Regions from separate parts of the Paraburkholderia sp. 32 genome, predicted to be linked through region 2. Evidence: riboswitches for the same ligand, from Rfam matches in the RefSeq annotation. Region 2 holds a riboswitch; each other region holds the start of a gene.
What was found. A riboswitch is a leader RNA that binds a small molecule or an ion and turns the genes downstream of it on or off. The one in region 2 is predicted to bind cobalamin.

Region 1 (6,723 bases), on a different contig from region 2:
AGCACGGCCGGCGGCGGGTGGCCGTGCATGCGGAGGACGAGGCGAGACTGCGCGAGCGCCGGTTAATCGCAGAAGCATCGGGCGACGTGCGCGACCATCCACGCTGGCGTGACGTGGATAGCGCGCTCAATGCGACGCGCAGGATCGTCGGCATGGCGCGCGAAACAGGACGGCCGCTGCATATCCTGCACGTTTCGACGGCGGAAGAAATCGCGTTGCTGGCGTCGCACCGCAGCCGGGTGACAGTCGAGGTACTGCCGCACCACCTGACCCTGTGTGCGCCCGAATGTTATGAGCGGTTGGGCACGCTTGCGCAGATGAACCCGCCGGTCCGTGAGGCCCGGCACAGGGAGGCGCTGTGGCGCGCGCTTCGGGAGGGGCGCGTGGACACGCTGGGCAGTGATCACGCTCCGCATACGCTGGAAGAGAAGGGCCGCCCGTACCCGCAGTCACCCAGCGGCATGCCGGGCGTACAGACGTTATTGCCGGTCATGCTCGATCACGTCAGCGAGGGACGGCTGTCGCTGCAGCGTCTGGTGGAACTGACGAGCGCGGGTCCGGCGCGGGTGTTCGGGATAGCGGAAAAGGGACGCATCAACGTGGGCTACGACGCCGACCTGACGCTCGTCGATCTCAAGGCAAGGCGCGAAATCACGAACCGCTGGATCGAAAGCGTCTGTGGCTGGACGCCCTACGATGGCATGCGGGTGACGGGGTGGCCGGTCGCCACAATCATTCGTGGCCATGTGGTGATGCGCGATGACGCCGTGCAGGGATACCCGGTGGGACAGCCGGTCCGCTTCGACAGGGCGATGGCGATCACGCCGGCATGACGCCCGGAAGCTGTCAGAGCTGCGTGGGATTGGGCGCGTCGCCGTACACGGCGACGGGGTCAAACGTCTTCGCACCTTCCGTGAACCGCAAGGTTGCTTCGGGCAGGTCGACCGCGCGGTAAAAACAGCTGCGATAACCGACGTGGCAACTCGCGCCGCTGCCCGCCACCTCGACGCGGATCCACAGCGCGTCCTGGTCGTCGTCGATGCGCATCTCGACTACGCGCTGGGTCAGTCCGCTCGTCGCACCCTTGGACCAGAGCGTCTGGCGGCTGCGGCTCCAGTAGTGGGCGATACCGGTCTCGATCGTCCGCGCAAGGGCTTCCCGGTTCATGTAGCCGACCATCGGGACGTCGTCCCGGCCCGCATCACTGACGACGCAGGGAATCAGTCCATCAGGGCCAAATCTGGGCGAGAGCGAGCGACCTTCCTCGACTTCGGTGACGGATGTGCGAGGAGCGAATTGAAGCGACGCAGTCATGATGGGAAGATTCTCCTGGGGGGCGGTCAGCAGACGAGGGAATTGGTTCACACCCGATGCGTCATGCCCGAAGTGGCGTGTTTTCCAGCGCGGCAGCAAACCAGTCCAGTACCCGTTGCAGGTGCACTTCGCCGTAGAGCCGCGCAAACCGCTGCGTCCCGGCATTGTCGGGGTCGCCGAGTACGGCCAGCCGTGCCTGGATGAACGCCGGTGTCAGCGTGATGCCGCACTCGTGCTCAATGCAGTGCTGCCAGTCATCGAAGCTCTGGGGAATCGGCGAGATCATGGGTACGGCGGGCGCCAGCAGAAAACCCCATGGTAGCAGGGTTGGTTATTAATGCAACAAAGTGGCGTTAATAACCTGCTTTCGGACCCGCCGAATCAGGTGCAATGATCCTGCGTGCTCACACGCCGTGGGTCGAGCAGTCGTGGCAGGTACCGTGAATCGTGACGGCAGAGTTCGTGCTATGAACGCCGCGGCGGCTAAGCTTGCGCTCGATCCGGGCGAGCACACCGGCCAGTTCCGGATCTTCCGGAAGCGCAGAAATGTTGTGGCAATGATCGCACTCGAAATAACCAGTGGAGGTCTCGTGCTTTGCGATTGCATGGCGCCAGGCGCGGTCAGATCCCTGGATTCGGGTGAGCAGGCCAACGGCAGTCAGCCGGTCGAGGATCCGGTAGAGGGTCACGCGATCCACTTTTCCCGCACCTGTAGCGGCGCCCAGATCGCGGGCGAGCTCTTCGTGCGAACGGGGCTGATCGGCGCCCTCCAGGCGTTCGAGCACGGCAACGGTAAGCGCAGTGGAGCGCAGCCCCGCCTCGCGCAGGCGCGATGGCCAGTCGGTAGGAGCGTGTGGTGGATGTTTGCGCGGAGAGTGGCGGGTAGGCATGGATGACCGTGGATGCAACTGTCCAATAATGGAATGATACATCGTCCTGCGCGGGCAAGGCCACGCGTGTCGTATGGTCGTCGTCATGGACCTGGCGGCATGCCCTGGTCGAACAGCGGTTGCAGGCCATCCTTCGCAGCGATGGCCATCGGACGCCCGACTGCCGTCTGCCGGCCGCCTGCCCAGCGCTCGAGCCGGTACAACGCGCCGAAGGCGAAGGACGGCGGTTGCATTCCGGCACCGAACACAGCCTCGCCACCGCGTCGCACGCTGTCCGCGAGCCATGACATCAGGCGCAGGTGATAGGGGTTGCGGGCAATTTCACCACGGTGGAAGGTCAGCGCCTCGATCATGGTCACGACGCTTGAGCTGTCGAGTTCGACGAGCGTGTTGGGCTGCTCCAGGGTACCCCAGAATTCTGTTCTGCGCAAGCCAGACGGCGTGGGTATGGTGCTGCAGGGCGTCACATACGAGCCAGTGGACACCGATGTGCGTCGCAGAGCCATCACGCTCGTGCGGGCAGAAGACGATGCGCGGCCGATAGTCGTCGAACAGCGCAGCGAGGCGGTCGACGTCACGGGCCCAGCCTGCCGGGTCGGCGCGGCGTCGCGCCGGCGTGACCGGCTGGCGACCGTCGAAGGCTGGATCCAGCAGCGCAAAATCAAGCCGGGTACAGGCATGGCACAGCTCGTTCCATCGTTCACTGCGGCGGCCCGGGTTACTGCCTAGCGTAGCGACGATGTTCAGTACCTCAAAGCCTGCTTCCTGCTGCAGTCTGAGCGCAAGTCCGCCGGTCAGGCATTCATCATCGGGGTGGGGTGAAACGATCAGCGCAAGCGGCCGCGTGCGGTCCACGCTTCTCGGCGTCGCTGTGCTCTGTGAGATGTCCGGAAGGGGTATCGGCTCGCCCAGCAGTGCGGCGAACGTATCGACGTACGACGTGATGACCTGCGCTCGTGTAGGGTCCCGGTTTGCGCTCCTGTTCATCGACAAAGTTTCCGGGGGGTGGCGATGCCGTCCACCTCAACCGTCGCCAGCATCGTACGGCGGCAGTTCCATGAGCGGCAGCGGCACAGGTAGTTGCGACGGTCTTCGTCAGTGGCGGGATGATCGAACTGAAGGCTGTAGTCGAAGCTCAGTTCCTCGCCTGCGTGGATCAGGCGTTTCGCATGGAGGTACACGCGCAGGATCCCCTGGCGGTCGTAGTCTTCAACCGCCTCGCAGTTCGGTGCGCAACGATGATTGATCCAGCGGGCGGCGTTCCCGCCGGTGCCCGCATCAATGCAGTAGCGTCCGTCACCCAGCGCAAACAGAAAGGTGTGAAACGGGTCTTCAGCGTTGACGGGATGCTGGCGTCGTGCTGCCGCGTGGGTAATGCGCGCCCCCCTGTATTCGATGATGCGCATGCCGCGCGGAATGTCGGCAACGGCAAAGACACCCTTGCCATGGATGGGACTGCGTCGGATCTGGATCAGGCGGGGCATGAATGCAGGAATGTATGCGGTGAAGCAGACTCAAGTATAGCGTTCCCCTTTCTAACTATCGCAACTATGTTGCGTTTACGATGCGGGTTAGGTATCGTTCTGCCGGAATCGCGGGCGATCCGACCGCTGGCGCGATGACCCAGAAGCTGGTGCAAATCCAGCGCGGTCGCGCCACTGTGACCGGTTTCCTGAAACCGGGAGTCAGACCTGGGCCTTGTCTTCCTTCACCTGTCATGGGGCGCGAAACCCCAGGAGAACCGTCATGACCTGCATCCTCAGTGTCCACCGGGCATCGGCTGCCCGTTGCTTCCTCTTTTTCTCCCGTCGTCTGTGTTGACCCGGTAAGTGTCGCCGGTCAGCACGGCATGCCTGGTTCGTGTTTCCGGCAATCGTGCGGCGTTTCACTGCGTCGATGACATGGTGGATCGGCACGTGTGTCGAGCGCATAAAAAACAGGCGCACCGCATACGGTAGCGCCAGAGAAAAAAGAAAAGAGAGCAGGACAATGAAGAAAACCTCGATCCTTTCGCCGTCGCGAGCGCAGCGACGCCGCAGACGTCAGCTCACAGCGGGGATGCTCGGCTGCGCGTGGCTGATCGGCGCGTCGTCCGCGTTTGCTGATGACGGCAGCGGCCCGGCCGCAGAGAGCAAGCAATCTGCGCAGGAGCCGGCACAGACGCTGCCGGCTGTTAAGGTCCAGGCATCGGGCCATACGGATACACCGGACCTGAGCACGCCGATCCGTACCGGCAGCCGGCTTGGACTGTCGAGCCTCGATACGCCGGCGAGCGTCGAGACGCTCACCGGTGAGCAGATTCAGGTGCGCGGCGACACCACGGTCAACGAGGCCATTACGCGTGCGGCCGGCTTTGCCACCGACGCGGCACCCGGCAATGGCGGCACGTCGGTCTCGGTGCGCGGCTTCAGCGGGCCGGAGTCGATCACGACGCTCTATGACGGCACGCGCATGTATCCTGGCGCAGGCACGGTGACCTTTCCGTTCGATACGTGGTCGGTCGACCGGATCGAGGTGCTGCGCGGTCCGGCGTCGGTGCTCTATGGCGAGGGTGGCATCGGCGGCGTGATCAACGTCGTGCCGAAGGCGCCGCAGCGCGACTACGCGACCACGGTCCAGCTCGGCGCGGGCGCCTATGGCGAGAAGCGCGTGGCGCTCGATACGACGGGCGCGCTCGGGCCCATGCTGTCATACCGCTTTTACGTGAGCGATGACCGCTCGAACGGCTGGGTACCGCGCGGCGATTCGCATACCACGGCGCTCGGCGGCGCATTGCGCCTCGACGTCGATCCGACCTTGTCATTCACACTCGACTACGACTACGGGCGCCAGAAGCCCGCGCGCTATTTCGGCATTCCGGTGCTCGACGGTGCGCTCAATCCGGCGTTCCGGTACCAGAACTACAACGTCGCCGATTCCGCGATCTCCTATTACGACCAGTGGACGCGGCTGAACGCGAAGTGGCACGCCATGCCTGGCATCACGGTGCGCAACCAGCTCTATTATTTGCTGACCAACCGCCACTGGCACGATAGCGAGAGCTACGCCCTGCAGCCGGATGGCGATGTGTTGCGCAGTGATTACATCGAGATCCTCCATCATCAGCGGCAGATCGGTGACCAGCTCGACGCGACGATCGACGGGCATGCATGGGGCCATCAGAACCGGCTGGTCGTCGGCGCGGACTTCAATGTGATCTCGTTTGTCGATACAAGCAATTCACCATACGGCGGCTCGTCGATCGTGCCGGCATCCGGTTTCGATCCGGGCGTGTTCGACAGTCCCGATCCGACCGTGCCCGCGTTTCGCACCGTCACGCATCAGGCGTCCCTTTTTGCAGAGGACCGGTTCGAGCTGACCGACCGGCTCGCGTGGGTGAGTGGCCTGCGTTACGACCATATCGACTTCCATCGCGACACGTTCGCGACTGCCACGACTGCGGCGGCGTCGTTCGACAGGACGTTCGCCCATACCGGATGGCGCACGGGCCTTGTGTTCGCGCTTACGCCGACGCTGTCCGTGTATGGACAGTACACCACCGGCACCGACGGCGTCAGTTCGCTGATTACGCTGTCGCAATCGAACAGTCAGTTCACGCTGTCGACCGGTCAGCAGTGGGAGGCGGGTATCAAGCAGGAAGTGCTGGGCGGCCGCGGCTCCTGGACCTTCGCGGTGTACCAGATCGTGAAGCGCAACCTCGTGAGCACCGATCCGCTGAACCCGGATCTGAGCGAGCAGGTCGGCCGGCAGTCGTCGCGCGGCGTCGAATGGTCGGGCGCGCTGCGGCTGGGCGGCGGCTGGTCGGTCGAGGCGAACGCGGCGCTGCTGCGCGCGCGGTACGACGATTTCGACGAGGCGGTCGATGGTCAGAGCGTGTCGCGCGCGGGCAACGTGCCCTACAACATCCCCGAGCAGACCGCGAACGTGTGGCTCGACTGGGCGTTCGCGCCTGGCTGGCGCGCGGGAGCCGGGGTGCAGTATGTCGGACGGCGCTTCGGCGACAACGCGAACAGCGTGTCGATTCCGTCGTACACACTGGTCGATGCGTCCGCGTCGTGGCGCGCAACGCGCAACCTGACGCTCGCGCTCTATCTGCGCAACCTGACCAACCGGACCTATGCGGTCTCCACGCAGAACGACGGCACCGAATGGCTGCTCGGCGCGCCGCGCTCGGGGTGGGTCACCGCGACGATGACTTTCTAGCCTCATTGATCGGCAAAGCCATGACCTCACTGCATATCGAAGGGCTGGGCTGGTCGCCGCCGTCGCGGGATGCGAGACGCCCGGACGACGGCGAGAGCCTGTTGCGGCGGATCGTGCTCGAAGTGCAGCCGGGCGAATTCGTCGGCCTGATCGGACCCAACGGCAGCGGCAAGACGAGCCTGCTGCGGTGTGCGTTCCGTTACGCAAGGCCGCACAGCGGCGCCGTCAGGCTGGACGGCGACGACGTCTGGGTCAAGTCCGGGCGCCGGGCGGCGCAACGCATCGCGGTGGTACAGCAGGACCCGCCCGACGACTT
Region 2 (6,723 bases):
GCGAACGACCCGAACCGACGCGCGCGCCGCACGAGGTCGGTCCCGTTGTCGAGATCGACCGGGTTCTGCAGCGTCACCGTTGCGCGCACGTCGGTCTTGCCGACATGACCGCTCCACGATCCCTCGAGTCCCTGCACCTTCGCACGGCCGACGTTCTCCGCGAGGTAGATGCCGGGGATCGTCTGCACGTAGTCGATCAGATTCGTATAGCGCGTCTGGAATGCGTTCAGACGCATCACGCCGAGCGCATCGGTCGCATACTGCAAACCGGCTTCGACCGAATGACTGCGCTCGGGCTGGATCGACGGGTTGCCGCTGATCGGATAGTACAGATCGTCGAAGCTCGGCGCGCGGAACGCATCCGAATAGCTTGCGGTTACCTTCCAGCGCGACGTGATGTCGAATCCGTAGCCGAGATAGTAACTGTTCGCTCCACCGAAATCGGAGTACTGGTCGCGTCGCACGTTGGCCTGAATCTGGTTGCGGCCGAAGCGCGCGCTGTAGCCCGCGAAGACCGAATCGACGTGACGGTCGGGCGCGGCGAACGTGTCGGAGTCGAGCGTCTGGTCGAGATGCTCGTAGCCGAATTGCAGCTTCTGGTGCGCGGCGAGCGCGAAATCGTTCTGCCACGTGTACTGGCGATTGTCGGTATCGAAGCGGCCGTTGTAGATGCCATTGGTGTTCGACACGCTGCGGTCGTCGCCCTCGGCGAGCGTGACGTGGGTGGTCCACCAGTCGGTCAGCTTGCCGTTCGCGAATACCGACACCTGACGCACCTTGCTATAGAGATTGTTCAGATCGGTGGGCTCGCCGTACGCATTGTCGTAGCTGTTGTCGTTGTTCGACTGGAAATAGCTGACGCCCGCGTCCCACCTGTCGGTGAACTTGTGACGCAGCGACGCGCTGATGCTCTCGTTCAGATTGCCGTTTGCGTTCGGATTCGCGTTCGGCGCCTCGAGCGGATTGAGCGACGAAAAGCCGTCGTCCTTCGTGCGCGCGAGCGAAATATTGAAAGTCGTGCGGCCGTCCTGATCGAGCGCGCCGTTCACGCCGGCCGTTTGCGTCTGCGTGCGATAGCTGCCGTAGCCGACCGAAAAATTGAAACGCGGCGGATGATCGCCGCCGTCTTTCGTGAACACCTGCACGACGCCGCCGATCGCGCCCGAGCCATACAACGCCGACACGTTGCCGTTCACCACTTCGACGTGATCGACCTGATCGAGCGGAATCTGTGCGAGTTGAGCTGAGCCGAGACTCACCGAATCGACGCGCACGCCGTCGATCAGCAGCAGCGATTGCGTCGACGATGCGCCGCGCAGAAAGAGGCTCGTGGTCGAACCGGGGCCACCCGTGCGCGAGATTTGCGCGCCTGGCGCGAGTTGCAGCAGGCCGGGCAGATCGGTCGCGGTCGTGTCGGCGATGTCCTGCTGATCGAACTGCGTAGTCTGCGGGATCGCATCGCGCAACGCTTGCGGTCCGCGTTGCGCGGTCACGACGATCGGCGACAGCACGTTGCCCGACGCATCGGTGGAGGCGGCATTGGCAGCGATTGCAGCGTTTGCGGCGGTAGCATCCGTGGCGGACGATGAAGACGAATACGGCGTCGCAGACGCGGACGCGGGCTCGGCGCTTTGCGCATGCACGACGAGCGGCAGGCTCGCGAACGCGAGCAGCGTTGCGCGGGCGATGGGGGACAGCATGGGATGACATTCCTGTGGATAGCGTGCGCGGCCTGCTTCCCCGCAGGCCGACGCGTCACGAGGCGCCCCCTTGTTTAGCGTTTTCGCGGGGGGACGTCCCTCTTTTCTGGCCGGTATCCGGGCTACGACACATCGATCCGCCTTCCCACGCGTGACGCGCAGTGGCACACTCGCACGTTGAACTTCCAACCTTGCGACCAGGACCGACCTGCATGAGCACATCACATGCGGTCGCTTACCGTTGCGGGGGCAGCGCAGGTTCGCGCATCCGGTTTTGGCACCGCGCGCGTCCTGCTTCCCGTTTAACTGCGCGCGCCGAGAAGCGCGCGCGGGCACCAGAGTGCGGGAAGTTTACGAGCGGCCTCGCGGGGCGTCAAGAAAGGTCAACCGGAGCGCAATCGGTTCTGTTGAATGCAGGTTATTGTCCGATGGATTACCGGTTTTTTACCTTATGGTCGACGACACGACATGCAACGAACCTGCACGTAGCGATGCTGTTACGTCTCGAAACGAGACAATTGTCGGAACCTGTAATATTCCGCGCTAAAATGCGATGTCTTTAGAGGACGCAGCACATGCTCACCGAACTCGAATCACTCTCCCAGAACATCGGCAAGCTGATTGCGATCAGCCAGCGCCACAACGAAGCGCGGCTCGCGCTCGAAGAGCAGCTCGCGCAAACGCGTGCCGAAGTGCAAGCCACGCATGCGGAACTCGCGCAATTGCGCGAAGAGCGCGACGCACTGCAGGCGGAACGCGACGCGCTGTCCGCCAAGATCGACGACGCTCAGGTGCGCCTGAATGCGATTCTCGAAAAATTGCCGCGCGCACGCGCGAGCAGCGAACCGGATAACCAGCTCGATCTGCTCGAGTCCGCCCAGCCCGGACACGAGGAAGCGGAAAGCGACGTGAGCCGACACGGAGAAAGCGCATGACCACCAAGCAGATCGAAGTATCGATTCTCGAAGTACCCTATCGTCTCGCCTGCTCGCCGGAAACGGAAGGCGCGCTGCTCGAGGCGGTCGCGCGCGTCGACGCCGAGATGAAGAAAATCCGCAGCGGCAGCAACGTGCGCGGCACCGATCGCATCGCGGTGATGGCTGCGCTGTCGCTGGCATCGGAACTGCTTAAGCTGCAAAGCAGCGTGCGACACGGAGAAGCATTTCCCGCTGAAGAAATCCGGCGTACAATGCAGCAAATGAACGAACAGCTAGGTACTGTGATCGAGCAGTACAGCTTGCAGTAAGCAGTAGTGGGCCGGTTTCGAATCGGTCACGTGTTGAACGGTTTGGGTTGTAGCTTCATCGGTTTAGCTTCCCTGCCTGGTTCGCCAAGGTCATACATTCCTTGAACCAATGCCATGTGCACGGTTGCGGAAATTTGTAGCACGGGTGTGCGCGTCACTCAGTCTGATGTACCCGAAGTGTTGCTAACTGCGACCAATTCTGAACCCTCGGTTCAGGATGCCGGCCTAGCGGCTAAGGCGGGGACCTTATCTGGAACGGCATCGGACTTCGGTTCGATGCCGTTTTTCTTTGGTCGTCGTTTTTTCGTTTGAGCGCCTTTTTCAGGGGTTTTTCCGTACACGCCTGCTGTTGTTGCGCTTCGTTCAATCTCATACGCTCACTCCGATTCATGCGCTACTGGCTGATGAAGTCCGAACCGGACGAAGCAAGCATCGACGACCTCGCCAACGCACCTCATCGCACCTTGCCGTGGACGGGCGTACGCAACTATCAGGCGCGCAACTTCATGCGCGACGTGATGCAGGTCGGCGACGGCGTGCTCTTCTATCATTCGAGCTGTCCGGAGCCCGGCATCGCGGGCATCGCGGAGGTCTCGTCGAGCGCGTATCCGGACCCTACGCAGTTCGATAAAAAGAGCTCGTACTACGACGCGAAATCGTCGCCGGAAACGCCGCGCTGGATGCTCGTCGACGTCGTGTTCAAGAAGAAAATCGGGCTGATTCCGCTTGCCGCGCTGCGCGAGCATGCCGAATTGCAGGACATGCGCGTGCTCGCCAAAGGCAACCGCCTGTCGATCACGCCGGTGACCGAAGCCGAATGGCGCTTCATCACTAAACAGCTGGTTTAAGGGCGAACGCGCGACGCGGCACCTGTCGTGATCGCATCCAGGTCATCGTTTCCGATGCGGCGGCGAAGCACTAATTGGGGAACCAAGCGTCGGTAAAACGCGCCTAATCGGTCGACGAAAGCGTGAACTCGAACCGGCCGCTCGAGGGCAAGCCGATGCATTCGCCAGCGCAGCCGTCAAACCGCGCGCCACCACCCGTCGCTCGCGTCGAACGTGCACAACCTGTTCAAACAAGGATTCCAGTCATGACGACAAAAACCGCACGGTCCCTCGCACTTGCGCTCGCCTTGGGCGCGCCTGTGGCACTTGCACTGAACCCTGCGCCCGCTCGAGCGCAGACCATGATGCCGCAGCCTTCGGGCGTGCTGTCGCTGAATGCGCAGGCGAGCGCGGAAGTCCCGCAGGACGAAGTCGAAATCACGCTGTTTTACGAGCAGGAAGCGAGCGAGCCGTCGTCGCTGACGTCGACGCTGAACGAACGCGCCGACGCGGCATTGCAGAAAGCGCGCGGCGTCAGCGGCGTGACCGCGCGCTCGGGCGCGTTCTCGATCTTCCCGTCGACGGACCGCGACGGACGCATCACGACGTGGCGCGGCCGCACGGAAGTCGTGCTCGAATCGCGCGACTTCGCCGCGGCATCGAAGCTCGCCGGACAGATGGCATCGATCATGCAGGTTGGCAACGTGCGTTTCTCGCTGTCGCCGCAAGCGCAGCGCGCGGCCGAACAGCGGCTCAGCGGCGAGGCGATCAAATCGTTTCGCGAGCAGGCCGCGGCGTCCTCGCAGGCGTTCGGCTTTAGCGGCTATTCGATCCGCGAGGTCAACGTGAATCACAGCGGCGTGATGCCGCGTCCGATGATGATGATGAGCGCACGCGCGATGGGCGCCGACGCGAAGAGCGCGCCGCTGTCGCTCGAAGGCGGCACGTCGACGGTGACGGTCAACGTGTCGGGGTCGGTGCAGATGAAGTGATGCGCAAGCGCAAGCCCAAACAGAAAACGCCACGGCATCCATCGATGCCGTGGCGTTTTTTCATGCAACGCTCGCTACGCTAGCCGAGCGCCGCTCAGTTCGCGCCAACCGCCTGCGCCGGCTCGCGACGCCCACGGCGATACGCCCACACCATCAGGCCGATGCCCGCGAGAATCATGGGCAGCGACAGCCATTGACCCATCGACAGCCCCATCGCGAGCAGGCCGAGGAAATCGTCCGGCTCGCGCGCGAATTCGACCGTGAAGCGCGCCAGGCCGTAGCCGATCAGGAACATCGCGGAAATCGCGCCGAGCGGCTTCGGTTTGCGCGAGAAAAAGATCAGCACGAAGAACAGCGCCACGCCTTCGAGCGCGATCTCGTACAGCTCCGACGGATGTCGCGGCAGCATGTGATATTGCGCGAACACTTCGTTCAGATGCCATTGCGCGGCCAGTTGCGGATGCGCGGCGAGCCATGTGGCGTCGTCAGGCGCGGCGCCGGGAAACAGCATCGCCCACGGCGCCGACGGATCGGTCACGCGGCCCCACAGCTCGCCGTTGATGAAGTTGCCGAGGCGCCCCGCCGCGAGGCCCGTGGGCACCATCGGCGCGACGAAGTCGGTGACTTGCAGCCACGAGCGCTTGCGCTGATAAGCGAACAGCATCATCGCGATCGTCACGCCGAGAAAGCCGCCGTGAAACGACATGCCGCCTTCCCACACCTTGAAGATGTCGAGCGGATGCGCGAAATAAAAGCTCGCCTTGTAGAACAGCACATAGCCGAGCCGGCCGCCGAGGATCGTACCTAGCACGCCGTAGAACAGCATGTCGTCGATATCCTTCGCGGTCCAGCCTTGCGCGGCGACGTACGGCAGCCGCAGCCGCAGCCGGGCGACGACGATCGCCGCAACGAACGCGACGAGGTACATCAAGCCATACCAGCGCACGGCGAGCGGCCCCAGATGGATGGCGACAGGGTCGAAATTGGGGTGAATGAGCATCGTGTAGTTATGGGCAGTTCAGGTTCGAAAGCAGTTTTTACAGGGAATCAGAAGCGGGATCTAGACACGCGACGCGACGCTCGCCGCATGCGCGCGCACGATGTCGATGAAGCCCGCCAGCACCGGGCTGACCTCGTCGGTGCGCCAGACGAGGCCCGTCTCGATCGCGGGCACCGACTCGGACAGCGGCCGGTACACGACGCCCGTGCGCCGCAGGTTACGCAACGATTGCGGCACCAGCGCGACGCCCATGCCGGCCGACACGAGACTCACGATGGTCTGCATCTGGATCGCCTCCTGGCCGATCCGTGGCGCGAGGCCCGCAACGCCGTAGCAATCCATAATGATGTCATAAAAGCCTGGCGCGAGACGCCTTGGGAAGATCACGAGCGGCGCGTCGGCGACATCGCGCAGGCTGACGGGCATGTCGAGCCATTCGGCGGCGGGGTCTTCGGCGGCGCTGCCCTTGCCGTTTGCGTTCACGCTGCCCCGCAAGCCTTGCGCCATCTCCGTCGACATCGCGATCACGAGCGGCTCGCGCGCTATCGGCAGCCACGACAGCTGCGCCGCATGCCGCGACGGCAGCGGCGCGATCACCAGACCCGCGTCGATACGCCCGGCCACCAGTTCCTCGACCTGCACGTCGCTGGTCGCCTCGGTCAGTTCGAGCCGCACGCGCGGATGCCGCGCGCCGAAATCGCGCAGCAGCAGCGGCAGCAGGCCGTAATCCGCAGTCGACACGAACGCCAGCGACAGCACGCCCGCCTCGCCGCGCGCGAGGCTCTGCGCGAGCGGCCTGAGCCCTTCCGCGGCCGCGAGCAGCCGCTGCACCTCCGGCAACAGATCGGCGCCGACCGCCGTCAACTCGACCGAGCGCTTGGTGCGCGCGAACAGCTCGACGCCGAGCGTCTCCTCGAGCGCGCGGATCGCCTGCGACAGCGGCGGCTGCGTCATCGAC
Region 3 (6,723 bases), on a different contig from region 2:
GCGCACGGGTGGCCTTCAGCGTGATCAGTTCGACGTCGCCGGGACCGGCGCCGATCAGCCAGGCGCGCGTCATCGCGGCGTGCATGGCGCGCGCCATGCGGTGATGGAAGAAGAGAAGCGGCGTGCGACAGCGCGCGCGGCGGTGAATATAGAGGTCATGCGCAACTGCGAATCCGGGCACGCGCGATGCCGCGCTGCTACGCCTTCACATCCGTTCCCCGCGGATTCCGGCGGCCGGCGGCGCCACGTGATGCACGGATGCAATGCGGCACCGCCTCCGCGTCTGGCCGGTATCCGGGCTGGCGGCCTCATGCGCTTCGCCTTCCCGTCCCGGTTTGTGGATTCGCGGGACAGTGGCATCAAAAAACGCATGCGCGGCACGTCGGAATCGAAGGCGAATCGAATCGCGCGCCGCAGGTCGCTTACCGTTGCGGGGACAGCACAGGTTGAACGCGCGAGGCGCTGCCTGTTTCCCGTTTAACTGCACACGCGAGCGCATGTGCGGGCACCAAACGCGCGCATACGATAGCACATGGCGCCTTGCCGGATAAGCCTCGGCGGCGCTTTCCGGCTCTGTGCGTTGCTTGACTGCGCAACGCCGCGGGCCTACACTCGCACGCACTTTGGGTGCTCGCGTGCGCGCTCGTGCGCATGCAGTTAAACGGGAAACAGGGAGCCACCTGCTCTGGAGCGGCTAACCTGTGCTGTCCCCGCAACGGTAAGCGAAAAGCGGTTCCGGCTTGATAGCCGGGCACCGCAGTGCCGGCTTCGATGTCCTCGCGCAAGCTCGCGTGGACATTTCACCACTGGACGAGAAACCACTCGGCCGGGAAGGGGAAGCGGCGCTTTCGCCAGCCCGGATACCGGCCCAAAGAAGCAGAACGACCGCCGCGGGGATGCGGCGGCGCGTTCATGACCTCAGTTCCGCTTTCTGTATTTCCGTTGTCGCGGCAATGCCGTCGTTCGTCCCCGTGTCTGGTGATCGCTGGTACTGCTGCGCGTGCTTCATTCGCTCCATTCGCCAGCCGACGCGGACCCACGCGCGGACTTTCCGGCATACCGATCAACGCCAAGGGATGGACCTCACGATGCAAACTCAATTGCGCAAGATCCCCGTCACGATCGTCACGGGCTTTCTCGGCAGCGGCAAAACCACGCTGCTGCGGCACATTCTTCAGCATGCGGGCGGCAAGCGCATTGCGGTGATCGTCAACGAGTTCGGCGAGCTCGGCATCGACGGCGAAATCCTCAGGGGCTGCGGCATCGGTTGCGATGAAAACGGCGTCGAGACCGAAGGGCAATTGTATGAACTCGCGAACGGTTGTTTGTGCTGCACAGTGCAGGAAGAATTTTTCCCGGTGATGGAAAAGCTCGCGGAGCGCCGCGATGAACTCGATCACGTGCTGATCGAAACGTCGGGGCTCGCGTTGCCGAAGCCGCTCGTGCAGGCGTTCAACTGGCCGCAGATCCGCAATGGCTTCACGGTCGACGCGGTGGTGACGGTGGTGGACGGCCCGGCCGCCGCGAGCGGCCAGTTCGCCGATAACCCGCTCGCCGTCGATGCACAGCGCAAGGCCGATCCGAATCTCGATCACGAGTCGCCGCTACACGAGCTGTTCGAAGACCAGTTGTCGGCGGCCGATCTGGTGATTCTGAACAAGACCGATCTGATCGACGACGCGCGGCAGCACGAGGTCGAAGCCGCGATCCGCGCGGAGATTCCGCCGCAGGTGAAGATCGTGCGCGCGCAGCAGGGGCGGCTCGACCTGCATACGCTGCTGGGCCTCGAAGCGGCGTCGGAAGAGACGATCCACCTGCGTCATGACCACCACGGTTCCGCCGACGACCCCAATCACCACCACGATGAATTCGATTCGGTCGTCGTGCAGGCATCCGTACCGTCGCGCGACGCGGCCCTCGCCGCCTTGCAGACGCTCGTCGAAACCCACACGATTTACCGTGTCAAAGGCTTCGCGGCACTGCAGGGCGCGGCGATGCGTCTCGTGATCCAGGGCGTGGGCCGGCGCTTCGACAGCTACTTCGACCGGCGCTGGCAAGCGGGTGAAAATGGCGACGGCGCGTTGAGCCGCTTCGTGCTGATCGGCGCAGACCTCGACCAGCACGCGCTGCAACAGGCGTTCGACGCGGCGCTCGGCGCGACGTCGAACGCGACGGCATAAACGGGCGCACCAGCATGCATCTGCTGCGCACGACGCCGGGCGGCTTCGTCGACGATACGCAGGGCGTGATCCGCATCGATCAGCAGCCCGCCGAGATCGTCGTGCTCAGTTCCGCCGACACCACGCTGTCGCTGCTCGCGAGCGTAGTGCCGCGTCTCGGCGACGGCTTTCCGAGCGTGCGGCTCGCGAACGTCACGTATCTGCGTCAGCCTGCCTCGGTCGACTTCTATCTGGACGACGTGTTGCAGCATGCGCGCGTGGTCGTCGTCGATCATCTCGGCGGCGAAACGTATTGGCCGTACGGCATCGAGCAGGTGGTCGCGCTCGCGCAGCGCAAACAGCAAACACTCGCGATGTTTTCCGGCGATCTGCAGGAAGACCCGAACCTGCTCGCGCGCAGCACCGCGAGCGCCGAGTTGTGTCAGCAGCTGTGGCGCTATCTGCGCGAGGGCGGTCCGCAGAACGCCGAGGCGTTTTTGCGCTGCATCGCGTATCGCGCGCTCGACTGGGGGCGCGAACCCGATCCGCCGCGCGCGTTGCCGGCCGCGTCGCTGTATCACCCCGAGCGCGATACCCCCATCGTCGCCGACTGGCAGGCGCGTTGGCGGCAAGACGCGCCGGTCGTCGCGATTCTGTTCTACAAGGCGCATCTGCAGGCCGCCAATACCGCGGTGTTCGATGCGCTGATCGACGCGCTCGAAGCGCAAGGGCTCAATCCGCTGCCGCTCGCGATCACGTCGCTGAAGGATGCGGTGAGCCGCGATGTCGTGCAGTCGCTGTGCGCGCAACATGGTGTCGCGCTCGTGCTGAACACGACCGCGTTCGCCGCTTCCGCGATCGACGACCCGGAGCCGCTCGCGCTCGCCGGCGACGCGCCGGTGTTTCAGGTGATCCTGAGCGGCGGCAATCGCGAAGACTGGCTGAAGGACAACCACGGCCTCAATTCGCGCGACATCGCGATGCATATCGCGCTGCCCGAAGTGGACGGGCGCATCATCACGCGCGCGATCAGCTTCAAGGGGCTCGCGTATCGCTGTGCGCATACGCAGGTCGACGTGGTCCGCTATCAGCCCGACCTCGAACGGGTGGGCTTTCTCGCCGAGCTGAGCCGGCGCTGGTGCCGTTTGCGTTCGCTCGATAACGCCGACAAGAAAGTCGCGTTGATTCTCGCCAACTATCCGATGAGCGAAGGGCGCATCGGCAATGGCGTCGGGCTCGATACGCCGGCGTCGGTGGTCGGCATTCTGTCGATGCTGCGCGATGAAGGTTATCGTGTCGGCGAACTACCCGAAAACGGCGACGCGTTGTTGAACAGGCTGACCGAAGGCGTGACCAACGATCCGGTCGTACGCGATCTGCGTCCGGCCCTGCAAAGCCTCGCACTCGACGACTATCTCGCGCATTTCAACGCGTTGCCGGCGAGCGTGCGCGACGCGTTGAACGCTCGCTGGGGCAAGCCCGAGCAGGACCCCACGCTGCGGCGCGGCCGCTTCATGATCGCCGGCTGGCGCTGCGGCCAGGTGTTCGTCGGCATTCAGCCTGCGCGTTCGCGCGAGCACGGCGACTACGCGAGCTATCACGATGCGGAGCTCGTACCGCCGCACGCATACCTCGCGTTCTATTTCTGGCTGCGCCATCAGTTCGGCATCGACGCGGTCGTGCACGTCGGCAAGCACGGCAACCTGGAATGGCTGCCGGGCAAAAGCGTCGCCTTGAGCGACGCGTGCTGGCCCGATCTGATTCTCGGACCGATGCCGCATCTGTATCCGTTCATCGTCAACGATCCGGGCGAGGGCAGCCAGGCGAAGCGGCGCGCGCAGGCGGTGATCATCGATCATCTGATGCCACCGCTTACACGCGCCGAAAACTATGGGCCGCTGCAGGACCTCGAACGCCAGGTCGACGAATACTACGAAGCATTGATGGTCGATTCGCGTCGCGCGAAGCTCTTGCGTCGCACGATTCTGACGACGATCGTCGAGCATCGGTTGCACGAAGAGCTGAGTCTCGCGGCGCCGAACCGACAGGACGATGAAGACGCGCTGCTCACTCGCGTCGATGCGTGGCTGTGCGAGCTGAAGGAAGCGCAGATTCGCGATGGCCTGCATACGTTCGGGCAGTCGCCGCGCGGCGTGCAGCGGCGCGACACGCTGCTCGCGCTCGGGCGCTTTCCGGTCGGCGATGGGCAGGGCGGCAAGGCGGGGCTCGTCGACGCGCTGGCGCGCGATCTGCGCATCGATCATCGGTTCGACCCGTTGACGGTGGATTGGGCCGCCGCATGGGACGGTCCGCAACCCGAGGTATTGCAGCGGGTCAGCGATGCGCCGTGGCGACATTACGGCGATACGCGCGAGCGGTTGGAATTGCTCGCGGGCGAGCTGTTGCGCGGCGTCTGCGGTGTCGATTGCGATGATGCGGATCGTTCGCAGGCCGTCCCCGTAGCTGACGAAAGTCTGCCGCAAGCGGCACAGGTGATCGCACGCCTGCGCGACGACGTGCTGCCGCGTCTCGACGCCTGCGGCCCGCAGGAAATGACGCAGCTAAAGCGCGGCCTCGAAGGACGTTTCGTGCCGCCAGGTCCGAGCGGTTCGCCGTCGCGCGGTCGGCCCGACGTGCTGCCAACCGGCCGCAACTTCTATTCGGTCGACACGCGCGCGGTGCCGACGCAAGCCGCGTGGGCACTCGGCCTGAAATCGGCGCAGCAACTGATCGAGCGGCATCTGCAGGAGCACGGCGATTATCCCCGCGCGATCGGCCTGTCGGTCTGGGGCACCGCGACGATGCGCACCGGCGGCGACGATATCGCGCAGGCGCTCGCGCTGCTCGGCGTGCGGCCGAAATGGGCGCCAGGCAGCCACCGTGTGACGGACTTCGAGATCATGCCGATCGACGCGTTCGATCGGCCGCGTATCGACGTCACGTTGCGCGTATCCGGTTTCTTTCGCGATGCGTTCGCGAACGTGATGCATCTGTTCGATGCGGCCGTGCAAGCGGTTGCCGAACTCGACGAGCCCGCGGAGCTGAATCCGATTCGCGCGCGCGTGCAGCGCGAACGCGATGCGTTGATCGCGCGCGGCATGGACCCGGTCGAAGCGCGCAAGCGCGCCGGCTGGCGCGTGTTCAGCGCGCGGCCGGGCACGTACGGCGCGGGTCTGCAGCAGATGATCGACTCGCGCCAATGGCAGACCGACGCCGATCTCGCGAACGCGTATCAGGCATGGGGCGGATATGCGTACGCGCAGAAGAGCGCGGGCGAGGAGGCGCATCAAGCGTTTGGCACGCGCCTCGCAGTGATGGACCTCGTGCTGCAGAACCAGGACAACCGCGAGCACGACGTGCTCGATTCGAACGACTACTACCAGTTTCAGGGCGGCATGGTCGCGGCGGTGCGGCATCTGGCAGGTCGGCAGCCGCGCGTCTATCACGCGGATCACAGCAATCCGGCCGCGCCGCGCGTGCGGACGTTGCAGGAGGAGATCGCGCGCGTGATCCGCTCGCGCGTGGTCAATCCGAAATGGCTCGACGGCGTGAAGCGCCACGGCTACAAGGGCGCGGCCGAGATCGCCGCGACCGTCGATTATCTGTATGGCTACGACGCGACCGCGCGCGTGATCGCAGATCATCAATACGCGCTCGTCGCCGATGCTTATCTGAATGACGCCGATACGCGCGCGTTCATGCAACGGCACAATCCGCATGCGCTGCATTCGATCTGCGAGCGTTTGCTCGAGGCGATGCAGCGGGGGCTGTGGCAGCAGCCGGGTGACTATCGCGCGCAGGTGGAAACGCATCTGCTTGCGAGCGAACAGCAGATCGAAGGAAGACAAACATGAATGGAGCGATGCGAGGAGCGGGCGACGCAGGTAGCTCCGCCTGTGTATCGGGTACGGCGGCGCGGCCCGTTTTTCCGTTTGCGGCGCTGATCGGCCAGGCCTCGTTGCAGCAGGCGCTGGTGCTCGCGGCGATCGACCCGGGCTTGGGCGGCGTATTGATCAGCGGACCGCGTGGCACCGCGAAGTCGACTGCCGCGCGCGCGCTTGCGGAACTGCTGCCGGAGGGAGAGCTCGTGAATCTGCCGCTTGGCGCGAGCGAGGATCGTCTGATCGGCACGCTCGATATCGAAAGCGTGCTGCGCGACGGCTCGGTGCGCTTCTCGCCGGGGCTGCTCGCGAAGGCGCATCGCGGCGTGCTGTACGTCGACGAAGTCAATCTGCTGCCCGATGCGCTCGTCGATGCGTTGCTCGATGCGGCGGCGAGCGGCGTGAATACCGTCGAACGCGATGGCGTGTCGCATAGTCATGACGCGAGCTTCGTGCTGATCGGCACGATGAATCCCGAAGAGGGCGAGTTGCGGCCGCAATTGATCGACCGCTTCGGTCTGATGGTGGAGTTGCAGAACGCGTTCGAGCCGCAGGTGCGGCAGGCGATCGTCAAAGCGCGGTTCGCGTTCGATCTCGATCCCGCTGGGTTTCGTACCGTCTACGCGGAGCAGCAGGCTTCATACGTGCAGCGAATTCGCTCGGCGCGTGCGGCGCTGCCGCTG

Region 1: linked by a shared signal. The riboswitch ahead of OKW26_RS09990 (TonB-dependent receptor) and the one ahead of OKW26_RS37685 (TonB-dependent receptor domain-containing protein) in region 2 are both predicted to bind cobalamin.
Region 3: linked by a shared signal. The riboswitch ahead of cobW (cobalamin biosynthesis protein CobW) and the one ahead of OKW26_RS37685 (TonB-dependent receptor domain-containing protein) in region 2 are both predicted to bind cobalamin.

What each region holds. Positions count from the first base shown of each region.
Region 1 covers NZ_JBNDKD010000001.1:2,134,120-2,140,842, forward strand. The annotation lists gene OKW26_RS09955 (dihydroorotase) at 1-833, shown strand, start outside; gene hisI (phosphoribosyl-AMP cyclohydrolase) at 847-1,314, opposite strand; gene OKW26_RS09965 (hypothetical protein) at 1,376-1,600, opposite strand; gene OKW26_RS09970 (Fur family transcriptional regulator) at 1,719-2,246, opposite strand; gene OKW26_RS09975 (hypothetical protein) at 2,288-2,557, opposite strand; gene OKW26_RS09980 (PIG-L deacetylase family protein) at 2,526-3,191, opposite strand; gene OKW26_RS09985 (SET domain-containing protein) at 3,188-3,688, opposite strand; cobalamin riboswitch at 3,761-3,919, shown strand; gene OKW26_RS09990 (TonB-dependent receptor) at 4,194-6,407, shown strand; gene OKW26_RS09995 (ABC transporter ATP-binding protein) at 6,428-6,723, shown strand, end outside.
Region 2 covers NZ_JBNDKD010000003.1:3,203,125-3,209,847, reverse strand. The annotation lists gene OKW26_RS37685 (TonB-dependent receptor domain-containing protein) at 1-1,700, opposite strand, end outside; cobalamin riboswitch at 1,792-2,055, opposite strand; gene OKW26_RS37680 (ATPase) at 2,276-2,635, shown strand; gene OKW26_RS37675 (cell division protein ZapA) at 2,632-2,946, shown strand; RNA gene ssrS (6S RNA) at 3,013-3,194, shown strand; gene OKW26_RS37665 (EVE domain-containing protein) at 3,336-3,794, shown strand; gene OKW26_RS37660 (SIMPL domain-containing protein) at 4,040-4,765, shown strand; gene lgt (prolipoprotein diacylglyceryl transferase) at 4,860-5,765, opposite strand; gene OKW26_RS37650 (LysR family transcriptional regulator) at 5,826-6,723, opposite strand, start outside.
Region 3 covers NZ_JBNDKD010000001.1:2,705,790-2,712,512, reverse strand. The annotation lists partial or broken gene cobA (uroporphyrinogen-III C-methyltransferase) at 1-73, opposite strand, end outside; cobalamin riboswitch at 269-528, opposite strand; cobalamin riboswitch at 609-886, shown strand; gene cobW (cobalamin biosynthesis protein CobW) at 1,089-2,180, shown strand; gene cobN (cobaltochelatase subunit CobN) at 2,195-6,013, shown strand; gene OKW26_RS12550 (ATP-binding protein) at 6,010-6,723, shown strand, end outside.